Regions from separate parts of the Ideonella margarita genome, predicted to be linked through region 2. Evidence: predicted binding sites of a transcription regulator. Region 2 holds the regulator's gene; each other region holds the start of a gene.
The links. Region 2 encodes FNR, which switches genes on or off when oxygen is low (the NO sensors DNR and NnrR bind a similar motif). Its sites were predicted from a motif close to TTGATNNNNATCAA; they were not measured.

Region 1 (5,724 bases), on a different contig from region 2:
CGCTGGGGCCGGTCGATCCGCTGATCGTCGGTCGCCCCTCGCTCGTGGGGCATGGCGGCGATGACCATCTGGCGGGGGCTTCTGGCGGGGCTGCGGCCCGGGCCGGAACAGACGCCGCCGGCTGATGCCCGCCAACTAGCCTGCTTCCCTGCCTGTTTTGTCACGACCGGCCGCAAGCAGGCTTGCGGACCCGCTGATAAACTTGCGGCTTCCTGATCCGAGGAGCGTTGCAAGGACTGGCGCCGACACCGTTTTGTGTCGAGTTGCGCAGGCCCCAGGCTCGGACCATTCAATTGCAACCGCGCTCACCCGCACCGTTGGTGTCGTGGGTGAGCCGTGCCCGAGAGGGCCACTCAGCACGTCATCAATCGCCGCGGGCTTTTTGTCCGACCTCCGGAGAACATTGATGAACGCTGCTACCCGCCCCGCCCAACTGCTGAGCCCCGACCAATACGTCATCGCCGATCTGGCGCTGGCCGCCTGGGGCCGCAAGGAATTGAAGATCGCCGAGACCGAAATGCCCGGTCTGATGGCCATCCGCGACGAGTTCGCCGCCAGCCAGCCGCTCAAGGGCGCGCGCATCACCGGCTCGCTGCACATGACGATCCAGACCGGCGTGCTGGTTGAAACGCTGCAAGCCCTGGGCGCCGAAGTGCGCTGGGCTTCCTGCAACATCTTCTCGACGCAAGACCACGCCGCTGCCGCCCTGGTGGAACGTGGCACCCCGGTGTTCGCCTACAAGGGCGAAACGCTGAAGGACTACTGGGACTACACCCACCGCATCTTTGAATTCGGCGCTGCCGGCACGCCGGGCGAAGGCCCGAACATGATCCTGGACGACGGCGGCGATGCCACGCTGCTGATGCACCTGGGCCAGCGCGCCGAGAAGGACCTGTCGGTCATCGCCAACCCGACCAGCGAAGAAGAAACCGAGCTGTTCGCCGCGATCAAGGCCAAGCTGGCTGTTGACTCGACCTGGTACACCCGCAAGGCGCGCGAGATCATCGGCGTGACCGAAGAGACCACCACGGGCGTGCTGCGCCTGAACGAAATGGCGGCCGCCGGCAAGCTGCAGTTCCGCGCCATCAACGTCAACGACTCGGTCACCAAGAGCAAGTTCGACAACCTGTATGGCTGCCGCGAATCGCTGGTCGATTCGATCAAGCGCGCCACCGACGTGATGATCGCCGGCAAGGTCGCCGTGGTCGCTGGTTACGGCGACGTGGGCAAGGGCTCGGCCCAGGCCCTGCGCGCCCTCAGCGCCCAGGTGTGGGTGACCGAGATCGACCCGATCAACGCCCTGCAGGCCGCGATGGAAGGATTCAAGGTCGTGACGATGGAATACGCGGCCGACAAGGCCGACATCTTCGTCTCGGCCACCGGCAACAAGAACGTGATCCGTTACGAGCACATGGCCGCGATGAAGGACGAAGCCATCGTCTGCAACATCGGCCACTTCGACAACGAGATTGACGTCGCTTCGCTGGCTGCCTGCCAGTGGGACGAGATCAAGCCGCAGGTCGATCACGTCATCTTCCCCGACGGCAAGAAGATCATCCTGCTGGCCAAGGGCCGCCTGGTGAACCTGGGCTGCGCCACGGGCCACCCGAGCTTCGTGATGTCGTCGAGCTTCGCCAACCAGACCATCGCCCAGATCGAGCTGTTCTGCCACCAGGACCGCTACGAAGCCGGCAAGGTCTACGTGCTGCCCAAGCACCTGGACGAGAAGGTCGCCCGCCTGCACCTGAAGAAGGTCGGCGTGATGCTGACCGAACTCACCGACGAGCAGGCCGCCTACATCGGCGTTTCGAAGAGCGGCCCGTACAAGGCCGACACGTACCGCTACTGATGCGCGCGGACCAGCTTCTTGTCCAGCAGGGCCTCGCGCCCTCGCGTTCGGCCGCCCAGCGACTGATTGAGCACGGCGGCGTGCGCTGGCTCGGCCCGAAGGGCTGGACCGTGCCGCGCAAGGCCGGTGAAGACTTGCCGGAAGGCTGCCAGTTCGAACTGGTGGACGACGCCGAGTTGCGCTGGGCCTCGCGCGGTGGCCTGAAGCTGGAAGGTGTGCTGCGCGACGCCGGTCTGGCCTTGCAGGGCGGCCTCGCGTTGGACGTCGGGCAGAGCACCGGTGGCTTCACCGATGTGCTGCTGTCCGCCGGCTGCCGCCAGGTGGTGGGCGTGGACGTGGGCCACGGCCAGCTGCATCCGCGGCTGGCCGCCGACCCGCGGGTGGTGGCGCTGGAAGGCGTCAATGCCCGCAGCCTCAGCCCCGAGGTGCTGGGCGAGGCCTGGCAGGCCCCGGGCTTCGACCTGATCACCGGCGACTTGTCATTCATCTCGCTCAGCCTGGTGCTGCCGGCACTGGCGCCGCTGCTGGCCCCGGGCGGCCATGTGCTGATGCTGGTCAAGCCGCAGTTCGAGTTGCAGCCTGCCGACATCGGCAAGGGCGGCTTGGTGAAGCACGCCAGCGCCTTTGCGCGGGTGGAGACACGCCTGCGTGAGACCTGCGTGGCTTGCGGCCTGACCGTGCTGAACTGGCGCGACAGCCCGGTGACGGGTGGTGACGGCAACCGCGAATTTTTCATACTGGCGCAGCGGGCTTCGGCCCCGGTTGCGCCCTGAAGAGACTCCCCATGAGTGTTTCCGACGACTTCCAGCTGAGCCTGGAGTTCTTCCCCCCGAAGACGCCTGAAGGCGTGACCAAGCTCGCCGCCGTGCGCAGCGAGCTGTACGCGCTGAAGCCGGCGTTCTGCTCGGTGACCTACGGTGCGGGCGGCTCGACGCAGGACGGCACGCTGCAGACCGTGCAGTCCATCCTGAGCGAAGGCCATGCCGGTGCGCCGCACTTCAGCTGCATCGGCGCTGATGCCGCCACCATCCGCGAGCGGCTTGCGGAATTCAAGGCCATCGGCGTGAAGCGCATCGTGGCGCTGCGCGGCGATCTGCCCAGCGGCTACGGCGGCTTCGGCGAGTTCCGCTACGCGAGCGACCTCGTGGCCTTCATCCGCGCCGAGACCGGCGACCACTTCCACATTGAAGTGGCGGCCTACCCGGAGATGCATCCGCAGGCGCGCTCGCCCCAGGCGGACCTGCAGGCCTATGCCACCAAGGTGAAGGCCGGCGCTGACTCGGCGATCACCCAGTTCTTCTTCAACTCGGACGCGTACTTCCGCTTCGTGGATGACGCCTACGCGCTGGGCGCTGACATCCCGGTGGTGCCCGGCATCATGCCGATCACCAATGCCAGCGGCATCCTGCGCTTTGCCGACAGCTGCGGCGCCGATGTGCCGCGCTGGATCCGTCTGCGCCTGCAAAGCTTCGGCGACGACAGCGCCAGCATCAAGGCATTTGGCCTGGATGTGGTGACCGACCTGTGCGACCAGCTGCGCACCGCCGGCGTGCCGGGCCTGCACTTCTACTCGATGAACCAGAGCGCCACGGTGCTCGAAATCTGCCGCCGCCTGAACGGCTGACCGGCAGCAGCCGTCGATGTGGTGCGCGCGCATCAGCGCCGCGCACCACCTCTGACGCACATCAAGGCTGCCCTTGCTGGCAAGCCTGAACCCGGGCCCGCTTGCGCCCACACAAGTTGACGATGCGCCCTCCGCGGTGCAATGCATTCAGACCCCAAGGTCCCGAATTCATTGCAACCTAGAAGGAGTTTTCCATGCGCAAGCAACTGATCGCCCTGGCCGCCATCGCAGCCGCCACCCTGCCCCAGATCGCCGCCGCCCAGGACACGGGCAGCTGGCTCGTTCGCGGCCGCGCCGCGCATCTGCAGTCGGCCAACACCAACAGCGCTGACCTGAAGACCACGCTGACCGCCGTGGTGGGCTCGCCGGTCGAGGCATCGATCAACGACAAGTGGATCCCCGAGCTGGACATCAGCTATTTCTTCACGCCGAACATCGCGGCCGAGCTGATCCTGACCTACCCGCAGAAGCAGACCCTGTCGGTTGGCGGCGGCAAGATCGGCAGCTTCAAGCACCTGCCCCCGACCCTGACGGCGCAGTACCACTTCACCGGCCTGGAGGGCTTCCGCCCGTACGTGGGTGTGGGCGTGAACTACACCAACATCTCTGATGTGCAGTGGGAATCGGGCGTGTCGGCCCTGAACCTGAACCTCAAGCGCAACAGCGTTGGCCTGGCCGCACAAGTCGGCGTGGACGTGCCGGTGGGTGGCGGCTGGCTGCTGAACTTCGACGTGAAGAAGGTCCAGATCAAGACCGACGTGCTGTCGAACGAAACCAAGATCGGCACCTTCAAGGTCGATCCGCTGCTGGTCAGCGTGGGCTTCGGCAAGCGCTTCTGAGCGTGGCCTGATTCAGCCAAGGGCGGCCTGCGGGCCGCCCTTTTTCATGGTCGCTCAGAGCACCCCGCGCTGCCAGGACACGCCTTCTTCCGTCAGCAAGGCGTCGAGCGGCACGTCATGCGGCTCGCCTTCCAGCCAGGGCACGTAGCCGTGGGAGTAGGCCAACCCGGCGGTGGCCGGCAGCGGGTCAAGCGCTGCCAGCGTGCGGTCATAGAAGCCGCCGCCATAGCCCAGGCGCACACCGCCCGGGCCAAAGCCCACGCAAGGCACCAGCAGCAGCTCGGGGTGAAAGGCCTCGGTGTCTTTCGGCTTCGGGATGCCGTAGGCGTCTTCTTCCATCGGGCAACCGGGGTACCAGACATGGAAGGTCAGCTGCTTGGTCTCCCGGTTCATCACCGGCAGACCGATGCGGCGGTCTTCGTGGCCTTCGGCCCAGCGGTACAGCGCGGGCAGTGCGTCGAACTCGCCCTTGATGGGCCAGTAGGCGCCAATCGTCTTTTCCGGGCGGCTGATGAGCCACACCATCAGCACTTCCTGCAGGTGGGCGGCGCGCTGGTGGCGATCCAGCAGGCTCAGTCGTTCCGCCTGCAGTTGCTTGCGCAACACACTTTTGTCGCGAGAGGGTTCGAGATTCAGCTTGAACGGCAGGGTCATGGGATCAGTTCCTGACAACTTGCAACAGCCTTTGATTGTGCGGGCGTTGGGTGGCTGTCCCGGCGTCACGACGGGCATGAGGGGTCAAGTTTCTGCAGAACCATTTACGACTAACACGCATTTCAGGCCAAAGAAAATTACAGCGTTGCCAAAAATGGAACAGTGAATTGCTGAGTGGCGAATTTATCTGGGGTAAACCCGAGCCTACAGTCCTTTCCGTGTGCAGTGGTCCCTCCGGACAACTGCTGCATCTGACAGATAAAAAGGACTTCACATGAACTTCCGTCTCGTTCCCCTCTCCCTGGCCCTGGCTTCGCTGGGTTCCGCCGCGATGGCTCAATCTTCGGTGACCGTGTATGGCCGCGTCGACCTGTCGGTCGCTCAGCAAGCCAACAAGGTTGCCAACAAGGAAGTGCGCAACGGCTCCGGCAGCCGTCTGGGCTTCCGTGGTGTGGAAGACCTGGGTGGCGGTCTGCAAGCCGTGTTCCAGATCGAACACCGCTTCAACGCCGATGAAGGCACCCAGACCGCAGCTACCCGCTTCTGGGACGGCAAGGCCATCGTCGGCCTGCAAAGCGCCTACGGCCGTGTCGTGCTGGGCCGCGAAGAAAACCCGGCTTACACCTACAGCCAGAACGTGGCTGACCCGTTCGGCACCGACACCGTTGCTTCGAACGCCCTGATCGTGCAAGGCAAGGCTGCCATCGCCGACATCTCGACCCGTTACAGCAACTCGGTGACCTACAGCTACGCCGCCA
Region 2 (5,724 bases):
GCCTATGTCTGGAACCTGAGCCAGGCCACCAAGGTCGCTGCGCAGTGATCTGATGAATCTGTATGAGTGAGACCACGCCTGCATCCAACGCCGCCGCCGTCACTGACGACGCGGACAAGTCCGGGACCGTGGTCTCGCTCTATCAGAAACAGAAGAAGATCTACGCGCGTGCCGTCACCGGCCTGTTCGCCACCTGGCGATGGGCCCTGGTGTGGATCACCCAACTGGTGTTCTACGGCCTGCCTTGGCTGGTCTGGAACGACCGCCAGGCCGTGCTGTTTGACCTGGCTTCGCGCCGGTTCTACATCTTCGGTCTGGTGCTCTACCCGCAAGACCTGATCTACCTGTCGGGTCTGCTGATGATCTCGGCGTACGCGCTGTTCCTGTTCACGGCCGTGGCAGGGCGCCTGTGGTGCGGCTTCGCCTGCCCGCAGACGGTGTACACCGAGATCTACATGTGGTTCGAGCAGCGCATCGAGGGCGACCGCGCCCAGCGCATGCGCCTCGACGAAGGCCCGTGGACGCTGGAGAAGCTCTGGCGCAAGACGGCCAAGCAATCGGTCTGGATCCTGTTCGGCCTCTGGACCGGTTTCACCTTCGTTGGCTACTTCACGCCCATCAAGACGCTGGCCGCCGAGGCGATGACGCTCGGCTTCGGGCCGTGGGAATGGTTCTGGGTGCTGTTCTACGGCTTTGCCACCTACGGCAACGCCGGCTACATGCGTGAGCAGGTCTGCAAGTACATGTGCCCGTACGCGCGCTTCCAGAGCGTGATGTTCGACCACGACACCCTGATCATCAGCTACGACAGCGAGCGGGGCGACCCGCGTGGCCCGCGCTCCAAGAAGGCTGACCCGGCGCAACTGGGTCTGGGTTCGTGCATCGACTGCGGCCTGTGCGTGCAGGTCTGCCCGACCGGCATCGACATCCGCAAGGGCCTGCAGTACGAGTGCATCGGCTGTGCCGCCTGCATTGACGTGTGCGACGGCATCATGGACAAGATGGGTTATCAACCCGGCCTGATCCGTTACGCCACCCAGAACAGCCTGTCCCAGCATCTCGACAAACAGCAGATCCTCAAGCGGGTGCTGCGCCCGCGGGTGCTGATCTACACGGCCATCCTCGCCATCATCTGCGGTGCCTTCGTGGCCAGCATTGCGCTGCGTGATCCTTTCCGCGTGGACGTGGTGCGTGACCGCGCCTCGCTGGCCAGGCAGGTGGAGGATGGGCGCATCGAGAACGTTTACCGCCTGCAGATCATGAACGCCGCCGAGCGCGTGCAGCACTACCGCATCCATGTCGACGGCTTGACCGGCATCAAGCTGGTGGGTGTGCCTGAGGTGGTGGAGGTCTTGCCGGCCGAGGCGCGGTGGATCACGGTGTCGGTGCAGGTGCCGTATGAATCGAGCCAGCAGGCCGGCGCCGGTGCCCACCCGATCCATTTCCAGATCGAACGTGTGCCAGGGGAGGGGGCGCCATCCGCCATCACCCTGAGCGAAAAATCAACCTTCATCGTGCCGCGCTGAGCGGACGCAGGAACACAGCATGTCGACCTCCGAGATTTCCCCTGTTGCAAGCCCTGCTGCGCCGGCCCAAAGTGGCAAGGCGTGGTTCCGCCATCCGATGATGTGGCTGGTGGTGGGCGGGCCCGTGGTGGTGGTGTGTGCCAGCCTGACCACGGCGGTCATCGCAGTGCGCGGGGCTGACCCGGTACTGGACCGCGACGACCCGAGCGTCACCGTCAACATCAAGGACGGTGCCGACGGCAACACACCCGCCATGCAGGCCCGCAACCACGCCGCTACGCCCAAGCCCTAGTCCTTCAGGAGAACACCATGAGCACCCCGAAGACACCGTTCAGCGTCCGCACCGTCGGCATCCTCTGGCCGGCTTTCCTGATGGCAGGGGTGCTTGAAATGCTGGTGTTCTCGGTGGTTGATCCGGGCACGCTGATGTGGTTTGGCGGTGCTGCCATCGAGTGGTCGCCGAAGGCCGTCTACAGCGTCTCGTTCTTCGTCTTCTGGGCCGTGATCGCCACCTCAGGGGCCTTGTCGCAGTTGCTGCTGACCATGCCCGCTGACCACTTCGACGAGCCGCTGACCGGCCCCGGGCACAGCGCCTGAGCTGAAACAAAAAAGGGCCGCTCGATGCGGCCCTTGTTCATGGTGGGTTGGCTCCGATGGAGCCCACCGGAATCCGCGTTCAGCAGGCGCCGCCAGCCCCGTTCACCAGTTGCTGCAGGCCAGCCTGGTCGACGATGCGGATCTGGCGCTGCTTCACCTCCAGCAGGCCCTCTTCCTGGAACTTCGAGAACGTGCGGCTTACCGTTTCGAGCTTGAGGCCCAGGTAGCTGCCGATTTCCTCGCGCGTCATCCGCAGGATCAATGAAGAGGCCGAGAACCCCCGGGCCTGCAGCCGCTGCGTCAGGTTCAGCAGGAAGGCAGCCAGTCGTTCCTCGGCGCGCATGCTGCCCAGCAGCAGCATCACGCCGTGGTCGCGAACGATCTCGCGGCTCATGATCTTGTGGAACTGGTGCTGCAGGTCGGTGAACTCGCGCGACAGCTCTTCCAGCTGGCTGTACGGAATCACGCACACCTGGGAGTCTTCCAGTGCCACTGCGTCGCAGGAGTGGCGGTCATTGCTGATGCCGTCCAGGCCCAGCAACTCGCCCGCCATCTGGAAGCCGGTGACCTGGTCGCGCCCGTCTTCGGACGACACGCAGGTCTTGAAGAAGCCGGTGCGCACGGCGTAGAGAGACTGGAACTCGTCGCCCGAGCGGAAGAGGGTGTCGCCGCGCGCCACGGTGCGGCGGTTGGCCACCAGGCTGTCGAGCTTCTCCAGGTCGGGGCTGGCCAGCCCGACGGGCAGGCACAGTTCACGCAAGTTGCAGCTGGAGCAGGCGACCTTGAAGGCGTCGGCCTTCACGCGCTGGGTGTCGGTGGTCATGGCTTTCATTATGGCGTGCGCGGCCTCAGGGGCCGAAGGGCATGACAGGTCGTGCGGGGAGCAGGTGGGCAGCATGATCTTCCTCAATCGATGCGCCATTCTTGGACGGGCGCCGCGCCGCACCCTTGAGCCAGATCAAGGCCGCTGCAGTGTGCTTTGGCACCATCACGGCCATGGCAAATCACATCCTTGAAGCGGCCACGCCGCTGCCAGTGGACCTGCTGCAACGTTTCGACGTGCCGGGCCCGCGCTACACCTCTTACCCGACCGCTGATCGCTTCGTGGAGGCGTTTGGTCCGGCCGATTACCTGGGCGCTCTGCACCAGCGGGCCGAGGGCGCCATGGTGGGCGGCAAGAAGCCGCTGTCCATCTATGTGCACATCCCGTTCTGCGAATCGGTGTGCTACTACTGCGCCTGCAACAAGGTGATCACCAAACACCATGAGCGCGCCACCGAATACCTCGATGTGCTGGAGGCCGAAGTGGCCCTGCATGCACAGGCGCTGGGCGGCGTGCAGAACGTGTCGCAGCTGCACTTCGGTGGTGGCTCGCCCACCTTCCTGAGTGACGCCGAGCTCAGCCGGGTGATGGCGTTCCTGCAGAAGAGCTTCCGGCTCGCCCCGGGGGCCGAGGTGTCGATCGAGGTCGACCCGCGCACCGCTGACCCGCAACGCCTGGCGCACCTGCGGCAGCTCGGCTTCAATCGCTTGAGTTTCGGCGTGCAGGACCTGGACCCCGAGGTGCAGAAGGCCGTGCACCGGGTGCAGTCGCCCGAGAGCATCCAGAGCCTGATGGTGTGCGCCCGCGAACTGGGGTTCGAGTCGATCAATGTCGATCTGATCTACGGCCTGCCGAAGCAGACGCCCGAGACCTTCGCCCGCACCATCAACCAGATCGGCGAGTGGCGGCCTGACCGCATCGCGCTGTATGCCTATGCGCATCTGCCCTCGCGCTTCAAGCCGCAGCGGCGCATTGATGGCAGCCAGCTGCCGCCCCCTGAGCACCGCATCAGCATGCTGTCGGGCGCCATCGGTGGCTTCCTGGGCCACGGCTACACCTACATCGGCATGGACCACTTTGCGCTGTCCACCGATTCACTGGCGGCGGCCAAGCGGCAAGGGCGGCTGCATCGCAACTTCCAGGGCTACAGCACGCAGCCTGATTGCGATCTGATCGGGCTGGGCGTGTCGTCGATCGGCCGCATGGGCGCCACCTACAGCCAGAACGCGAAGACGCTGCCCGAGTATTACGACGCCATCCGCCAAGGCCAGTTTGCCGTGGTGCGCGGCTTGGCATTGACGCGTGATGACCTGCTTCGCCGTGCCGTGATCATGGCGCTGATGTGCCAGGGTCGGCTGGAGTTCGAATCGATCGAGCTGGCGCACCTGATCAGCTTCAACGAGTACTTCCGCAATGAGCTCTCGCAGCTGCAGCCGTACGTTGACATGGGTCTGGTGACGGTGACTCCGGGCGCTATCCAGATCACGGCAGCGGGGTGGTTCTTCGTGCGCGCCATCGCCATGTGCTTTGACCGGCATTTGCAGGCCGACCGTGTTCGGGAGCGTTTTTCGCGCATCATCTGAGGGTGAACTTCGCTTTGCTTTTGAGCGCCCTGTTGATGGGCTTGGCTGGCTCCGTGCATTGCGTGGCCATGTGCAGTGGCCCCAGCGCGGCGGCCGTGGCGGCTTGCGGCAGCGGGCGCCCGGCGGGTGCCTGGGCGGGCTTTCACCTCGGGCGCTTGCTGGGGTACACGGCTGCAGGTGCCGTGGTGGCTTCCAGCGTGAGTGCGCTGGCCTGGCTGGGCGCCTGGACACCCGCGCTGCGCCCACTCTGGACGCTGGCTCATCTGGCAGCCCTGGCGCTGGGGCTGTGGCTGTTGTGGCAGGGGCGACAACCGGAATGGCTGGAATCGCTGGGCCGGCAAACGCCGCGCGCCAGCGGGCAGGGCGGCTGGCAACGCATGAACGGCCCGACCCGCGCCACCGCGGTGGGCGCCGTCTGGTGGGCATGGCCCTGCGGCCTGCTGCAATCGGCCTTGATGGTGGCGGCTCTGGCCAATGGGCCCTGGGGCGGCGCGGCCGTCATGGCCGTCTTTGCGCTGGCCTCATCGATCGCGCTGGGGTTGGCGCCGGCCTTGTGGCTGCGCCTGGGCGGACGCGGCCGGCAACTGGACGCGCGCATCGTCAGCCTGGCGGTGCGTGTTTCCGGCGCTGCGCTGGCGGGGGCTTCGGCCTGGGCGCTCGGGCATGGCCTGTGGGTCAAGCTGATCGACTATTGCCTGAGCTGACCCGGGTGCTTGAGCGGTGAGTCACGCCTCAGTTGCACTCCCACGCTGAACTAGAATTTCTGCTTCGGCGAACCGCGTCAGACAGACGCTTGGAGTCCTACTGCATGTACCAGCACATCGATGTGCCCGAAGGTGGTCAACCGATCACCGCCAACGCTGACTTTTCGCTCAACGTTCCGGCCCGTCCCATCATTCCGTACATCGAGGGCGACGGCGTGGGTGTGGATGTCACGCCGGTCATGATCAAGGTGGTGGATGCCGCGGTCGCCAAGGCTTATCGCGGTGAGCGGCAGATCCAGTGGATGGAGGTGTTTGCCGGCGAGAAAGCCACGCGCCTCTACGGACCCGACGTCTGGTTGCCTGACGAGACCGTGCAGGTGCTGCGCAACTACCTCGTGTCCATCAAGGGGCCGCTGACCACGCCGGTGGGCGGCGGCATCCGCTCACTCAATGTCACGCTGCGCCAGGAGCTGGATCTGTACGTGTGCCTG
Region 3 (5,724 bases), on a different contig from region 2:
GCTACGGCAACCAGTTGCCCACCCGACCGGTCCCCCTGCTGAACTACGCGCTCTGGGACCCGGCTGCCGGCACAGGCACCTCGGCCATGCAGGTGCTGGTCAACACCACTGAAACCGACATCTTCTGCGCGGGCCAGGCGCTGTTGCCGGCGGGTGATGTGCTGATCGTCGGCGGGGACCGCGCGGTGGACGGCGTGCGAAATTACGCCAACAACGACGTCAATCGTTTTTCACCGGCCACTGGTGTCTTGCAACGCGAGCCCCTGTCGATGGGGTTTCGCCGCTGGTATGCCACGGTGGTGATGAGCGCACAGGGCGACGCGGTGGTGCTGGGCGGGCGCGACGACCGCGACAGTCTGGAAGGCGGCCCCGAGAGCACGCCGACCTTCTCGCCCACGCCCGAGCTGCGCAGCCCGGACGGCCTGTGGCGCAGCTTGCCGGGTGCCACCAGCGACCAGGCCCTGGGTTCGATCGGCTCGCATTGGTACTACCCCCGGGCCTGGCAATTGCCGGAGGGCCGCATCGGTGTCATCACGGTGAACGGCCCGATGTATGCGGTGAGCACGGCCGGCGACGGTGCCATCGAGCGCATGCCGGCGGAGCTGCCGACGGGGTCGGCGCGCCTGCCTTCGGTGATGGTGGCGCCGGGGCGGGTGCTGTCGGTGCGCAATGACGGGGCCAGCTGGCTGGTGGACTGGTCCACCAAAGCCAAGCCGACGGTGGCCCGCAGCGGCAATCTCTCCGGCCACCGCCTGTATGCCAACGCCACCGCACTGGCTGATGGTTCGGTGTGGGTGAACGGCGGCTCGTCCTCCGGCAACTCACTGGCCGGCGCGTTTTACGCCAGCGAGCTTTGGCAGGCGCAGACCGGCCAGTGGCGGCCCACGGCGGCGGCGGCCAAGCCACGGCTGTATCACTCGATCTCGATGCTGATGCCCGATGGCTCGGTGTTGACCGGAGGCGGCGGGGCGCCTGGGCCGGTGGCACAACTCAATGCCGAGGTGTACTTCCCGCCTTACCTGTACCGCAAGGACGGCAGTGGGCTGGCGGCCGAGCGGCCGGTGGTCCGCGAGGCGCCTGCTGCGCTGGGCTGGGGCCAGCAGTTCGATGTGCGCATGCGCGGCGAGGGGGCGGTCTCTGCGGTCAACCTGGTGCGCTTTGGCGCTGTCACCCATGCCTTTGGCAACGATCAGCGCGTCGTGCCGATGACCTTCACCCAGACTGGCAGCAAGCTGCGCCTGCACAGCCCGGCGGCGGCCACGCTGGCGCCACCGGGCTTCTACATGCTGTTCGTGCTGGATGCGGCCGGGGTGCCTTCGGTGGCGCGGGTGCTGCGGCTGGGTTGAAACACCGCCCGCAAAGCGGCGGCCGCCCGCTCGTGGCATGATCCACGCCCACCTCGCGCGGCAGCTGCCCGTGTGGGGCACACTCTCTGCAGTCGCCCGCCGGGCACGCTTTCCGGTTTCTGAATGACGCTGTTCTACATTGTTCTGGCCACCTTCATGGGTGGCGTGCTGTCCGTGGTGGTGGCGGCCTCGCTCACCTACGCAATGCTGGGTCAGCTGGTGAAGCACCTGGTCAGCCTGTCGGCCGGCGTGTTGCTGGGCACGGCCTTGCTGCACACGCTGCCGGAAGCCTTCGAGAGCCAGGTTGACCCCCGGACGCTGTTCGCGGTGCTGCTGGGCGGCCTGCTGTTCTTCTTCCTGCTGGAAAAGGCCGAGCTGTACCGGCATGACCACCACCACGAAGGTGACGGCCACGACCACCACCACCATTTCGACGCCGAGCAGGCAGGCCGCGGTGGCTTCAGCGTGCTGGTCGGCGACAGCATCCACAACTTCTGCGACGGCATCATCATCGCCGCCGCCTTCATCGCCAGCCCCGAGCTGGGCCTGACCACATCGCTGGCGATCATCCTGCACGAGATCCCGCAGGAAGTCGGCGACACCATCGTGCTGATCAACGCCGGCTTCACCCGGCGCAAGGCCCTGTTCTACAACGCCTTGTCGGGCCTCGCGGCCGTGGTTGGCGGCGTGCTGGGCTACTTCGTGCTGGGCACCTGGCAGGCGATCTTCCCGTACCTGCTGGTGGTGGCGGCCAGCAGCTTCATCTATGTGGCCGTGGCCGACCTGATCCCGCAGATGCAGCGCCGCATGCCCTGGCGCGAGATGCTGCAGCAGGTGCTGTGGATCGGTGCCGGCCTGGGCCTGATCGTGCTGGCGCTGTCGCACCTGCACGAGCACTGAGCCCGACGCAGGCTTACTTCACCACCAGCACCGGGATCTGGCAGTGCGTCAGCACCTTCTGGGTTTCGCTGCCCAGGAGCAGGGCGCTCACGCCGCGGCGGCCGTGTGAGGCCATGACGATCAGATCGCAGCCCAGCTCCTTCGCCTGATCGACGATGGCTTCCCAGGGGTGCACAGATTCGACGGTGAAGGCGTCAGCCGTGACGCCGGCGGCCAGCGCCACCTCGCGAACCTGCTTGACGCGGCCTGCGGCGATGCGCTCTTGCGCGTCGAAAAACTCCTGCGGCGGCACCGGCTGCATTTCCGAGATGGCGCTGTAGGGGAAGGGCTCTTTCACGCTGATGGCGCTGAGCTTGGCGCCCAGGGTGCTGGCCAGCTTCACGGCGGTCTGCACGGCCTTGTCGGTGATGTCCGAGCCGTCGGTGGGAACCAGGATGTGGGTGTACATGAGGCGCTCCTTCTGTGGGCAGCCGGGAATGTCCGGCACATGCACACAGTGTTGCGCGTCAGGCCACACACGCCTTGACGCGCATCAAGCTCCTCACAGAACCGGTTTGGCCCAGATCAAGCGCCGCGTGCCACGGGGCGCAGCGGGTCGGCGCACCACTCGCTCCACGAGCCCGGATACAGCGCTGCACCCGGCAAACCAGCCGCCGCCATGGCCAGCAGGTTGTGGCAGGCTGTGACGCCCGAGCCGCACTGGTGGATGACCTGTGCGGGCGCCACGCCCAGCGCGCTGAAGGCGGCGTGCAGCTCAGCTGCCGGCTTGAAGCGGCCGTCGGCTTGCAGGTTGTCCTTGAAGAAGCGGTTGCGCGCGCCCGGAATGTGGCCGGCGATGCGGTCCAGCGGCTCTACCTCGCCACGGAAGCGCTCACCGGCGCGGGCATCCACCAGCACGTGGCTGCCTTGCAGCTTCAACAGCTCGTCTGCGCGCACCGTGGGCATGCCGGGCTCGCCCAGCGGGTAGTCGGGCAGCGGGGTGGCGCTGCGCTCAGCTGCCGGGCCTTCTGCCACTGCGCCGCCAGCGGCTTGCCAGGCGGGCAGGCCGCCGTCCAGCACCCGCACATCGCGGTGGCCCAGCCAGTGCAGCAGCCACCAGGCGCGGCCGGCGAAGGCGCAGCCCTGGCCATCAAGCACCACCACCGAGGTGCCCGGGCCAATGCCCCACTGACCAACCGTGTGCGCCCAGGCTGCGCGATCGGGCAGCGGGTGGCGTCCGCCTTCAATCGATCCGGCCGCTGATTTGGAGCCTGACAGGTCGCGCTCCAGGTGGGCATACAAGGAGCCAGGCAGGTGGGCTTGCGCGAACTGCCGCTGGCCTTGAGCCGGGTCACTCAGCTCGAAGCTGCAGTCGAGGATGACGGGTGCCTGGCCCGAGGCGCACAGCGCCATGAGTTCAGCGGCGCAGATGAGGGGGGACGTGGCGTTGGCGTTCATGCGGGTCTCCGGTGTCAAGGTTCAGGCCTCGGTGTTGTTCAGCGGGGTGGCGGCCGTGCCGGGCGCGGCCTTGGTGCGCAGCAGCGTCGCGGCAATGCCGGCGATGACGATCAGGCCCATGCCCAGCAGGGCGGTGGAGGTGACGGGGTCGTCAAAGATGAACACGCCGAACAGGAAGGAGTGGGCAATGCCCAGGTAGTTCAGGCTGGCGTTGGTGAGCGGGCGGCCGATGGCATAGGCCCGCGTCATCACGATCTGCGCCGAGGTGGCCAGCAAGCCCGTGGCCAGCAGCAGGCCCGCGCCTTGCCAGGTGTGCCCGTGCAAGGTGGGGCCGCCTGTGCGGCTGGTGGCGAGCGTGAGCAGCAGGCCGGCGGTCAGGCTGCCCAGCGAGAAATAGAACACCACGCGGTCTTCCGGCTCACCGGCGCGCCCGAGCGCGGTGACCTGAAGGTAGGCCATGGCCGACAACATGCCCGACAGCAGCCCGGCCAGGCCGCCCCAGAACTGTTCGCGCTCGATGGTGGGTTGCAGCACCAGGGCCACGCCGGCAAAGCCGGTCAGCACGGTGGCCACGAGGCGGCCGTCCACCTTGCTGGCGCCCAGCAGCACGGCACCACCGATGAGGAACAGCGCCATCCACACTGACGACATGTAGTTCAGCGTGATGGCGGTGGCCAGTGGCAGCTTGCCGATGGCGTAGAACCACAGCATCAGCGCGGCCACGCCGCTCAGGCTGCGCCAGAAGTGCATCGAGGGCACGGGCGTGGCAAACGGGGTGCCGCGCCAGCGCATCAGGCCGAACAGGAACAGCGCGCCCACCAGGCCGCGGTACAACACGATCTCGCCGGTGCCGTAACTGGCCGAGGCCAGCTTCACGCAGACCCCCATCAGCGCGAACAGGAACGACGACAGGAGCATCAGGACGGAAGCGGGCATGGGCGGCGGGCCTGTGCTCAGTAAGCCAGGCCAATGGCCTCGCGCACGTCCTTCATGGTCTGGCGCGCCACGGTGCGTGCCCGCTCGGTGCCCAGCTCGACGATCCACTGCACCTGCTTCGGATTCGCCAGATAGCGCTCGGCACGTTCGCGCCAGGGCTGCTGCTCACGCACGATGGCGTCGATCAGCGGCTGCTTGCAGTCGAGGCAGCCGGTGCGGGCCTGGCGGCAATCGGCGGCCAGGGTGTCGCGGGTGGCTTCAGGCGTGTACACCGCGTGCAGGGCCCACACCGGGCAGCGGGTGGGCTCACCGGCGTCTTCGCGGCGCACGCGCTGGGGGTCGGTGGGCATCTTGCGCACCTTTGTGGCCACGGCCTCGGGTTCATCGCGCATGGCGATGGTGTTCCCCAGGCTCTTGCTCATCTTTTCGCCGTCCAGACCGGGCAGGCGGGCGGTGTCGGTCAGCAGCACTTGTGGCTCGATGAGCACCGGCTCTGTGCGGCCGGCGCCGTGCAGGTGGTTGAAGCGGCGCGCCACTTCACGGGTGATTTCGACGTGCGGCGCCTGGTCTTCGCCCACCGGCACATGCTGCGCCCGGTAGATCAGGATGTCGGCGGCCTGCAGCAGCGGGTAGCCCAGGAAGCCGAAGGTCGGCGATTCACCCTCGCCGAGCTTGGCGATGCGGTCTTTGTAGGAAGGCGTACGCTCCAGCCACGACAGCGGCGTGTGCATCGCCAGCAGCGTGAACAGCTCGGCGTGCTCCGGCAGGCGGCTCTGGATGAAGAGCGTGGCCTGGTCGGGGTCGATGCCGGCGGCCAGCCAGTCCACCACCATGTCGTACACATGTGCGCTCAGCGTCTGGTGCTTGTCGGGCGAGGTGGTCAGCGCATGCCAGTCGGCCACGAAGAAGAAGCAATCATGGGTGTGCTGCAACTGCACCCAATTCTTGATGGCGCCATGGTAGTGGCCCAGGTGCAGCGCGCCAGTGGGGCGCATGCCAGAAAGAACGCGGGAACGCATGGCTGTCAGACGAAATCGTGAAGACCGCCATTGTGTCAGCCCGTACACTCCCGGGCCTCATGAAAAGAATCGTCATCCTGATCTCG

Region 1: a site for FNR is predicted at 3,525-3,538, ahead of AACH00_RS00225 (OmpW/AlkL family protein). Genes of this name have one in related genera too.
Region 3: a site for FNR is predicted at 2,769-2,782, ahead of AACH00_RS15390 (universal stress protein). Genes of this name have one in related genera too.

The regions. Positions count from the first base shown of each region.
Region 1 is NZ_JBBUTI010000001.1:43,986-49,709, reverse strand. It holds gene ppk2 (polyphosphate kinase 2) at 1-125, shown strand, start outside; S-adenosyl-L-homocysteine riboswitch at 214-314, shown strand; gene ahcY (adenosylhomocysteinase) at 407-1,849, shown strand; gene AACH00_RS00235 (TlyA family RNA methyltransferase) at 1,849-2,622, shown strand; gene metF (methylenetetrahydrofolate reductase [NAD(P)H]) at 2,634-3,473, shown strand; gene AACH00_RS00225 (OmpW/AlkL family protein) at 3,668-4,312, shown strand; gene AACH00_RS00220 (5-formyltetrahydrofolate cyclo-ligase) at 4,367-4,966, opposite strand; gene AACH00_RS00215 (porin) at 5,241-5,724, shown strand, end outside.
Region 2 is NZ_JBBUTI010000004.1:439,553-445,276, forward strand. It holds gene ccoP (cytochrome-c oxidase, cbb3-type subunit III) at 1-48, shown strand, start outside; gene ccoG (cytochrome c oxidase accessory protein CcoG) at 63-1,526, shown strand; gene AACH00_RS07420 (nitrogen fixation protein FixH) at 1,546-1,818, shown strand; gene AACH00_RS07425 (hypothetical protein) at 1,836-2,123, shown strand; gene fnr (fumarate/nitrate reduction transcriptional regulator Fnr) at 2,203-2,946, opposite strand; gene hemN (oxygen-independent coproporphyrinogen III oxidase) at 3,120-4,529, shown strand; gene AACH00_RS07440 (sulfite exporter TauE/SafE family protein) at 4,532-5,233, shown strand; gene icd (NADP-dependent isocitrate dehydrogenase) at 5,338-5,724, shown strand, end outside.
Region 3 is NZ_JBBUTI010000011.1:13,597-19,320, reverse strand. It holds gene AACH00_RS15400 (galactose oxidase early set domain-containing protein) at 1-1,346, shown strand, start outside; gene AACH00_RS15395 (ZIP family metal transporter) at 1,470-2,246, shown strand; gene AACH00_RS15390 (universal stress protein) at 2,260-2,694, opposite strand; gene AACH00_RS15385 (sulfurtransferase) at 2,811-3,683, opposite strand; gene AACH00_RS15380 (DMT family transporter) at 3,705-4,619, opposite strand; gene trpS (tryptophan--tRNA ligase) at 4,637-5,638, opposite strand; gene purN (phosphoribosylglycinamide formyltransferase) at 5,698-5,724, shown strand, end outside.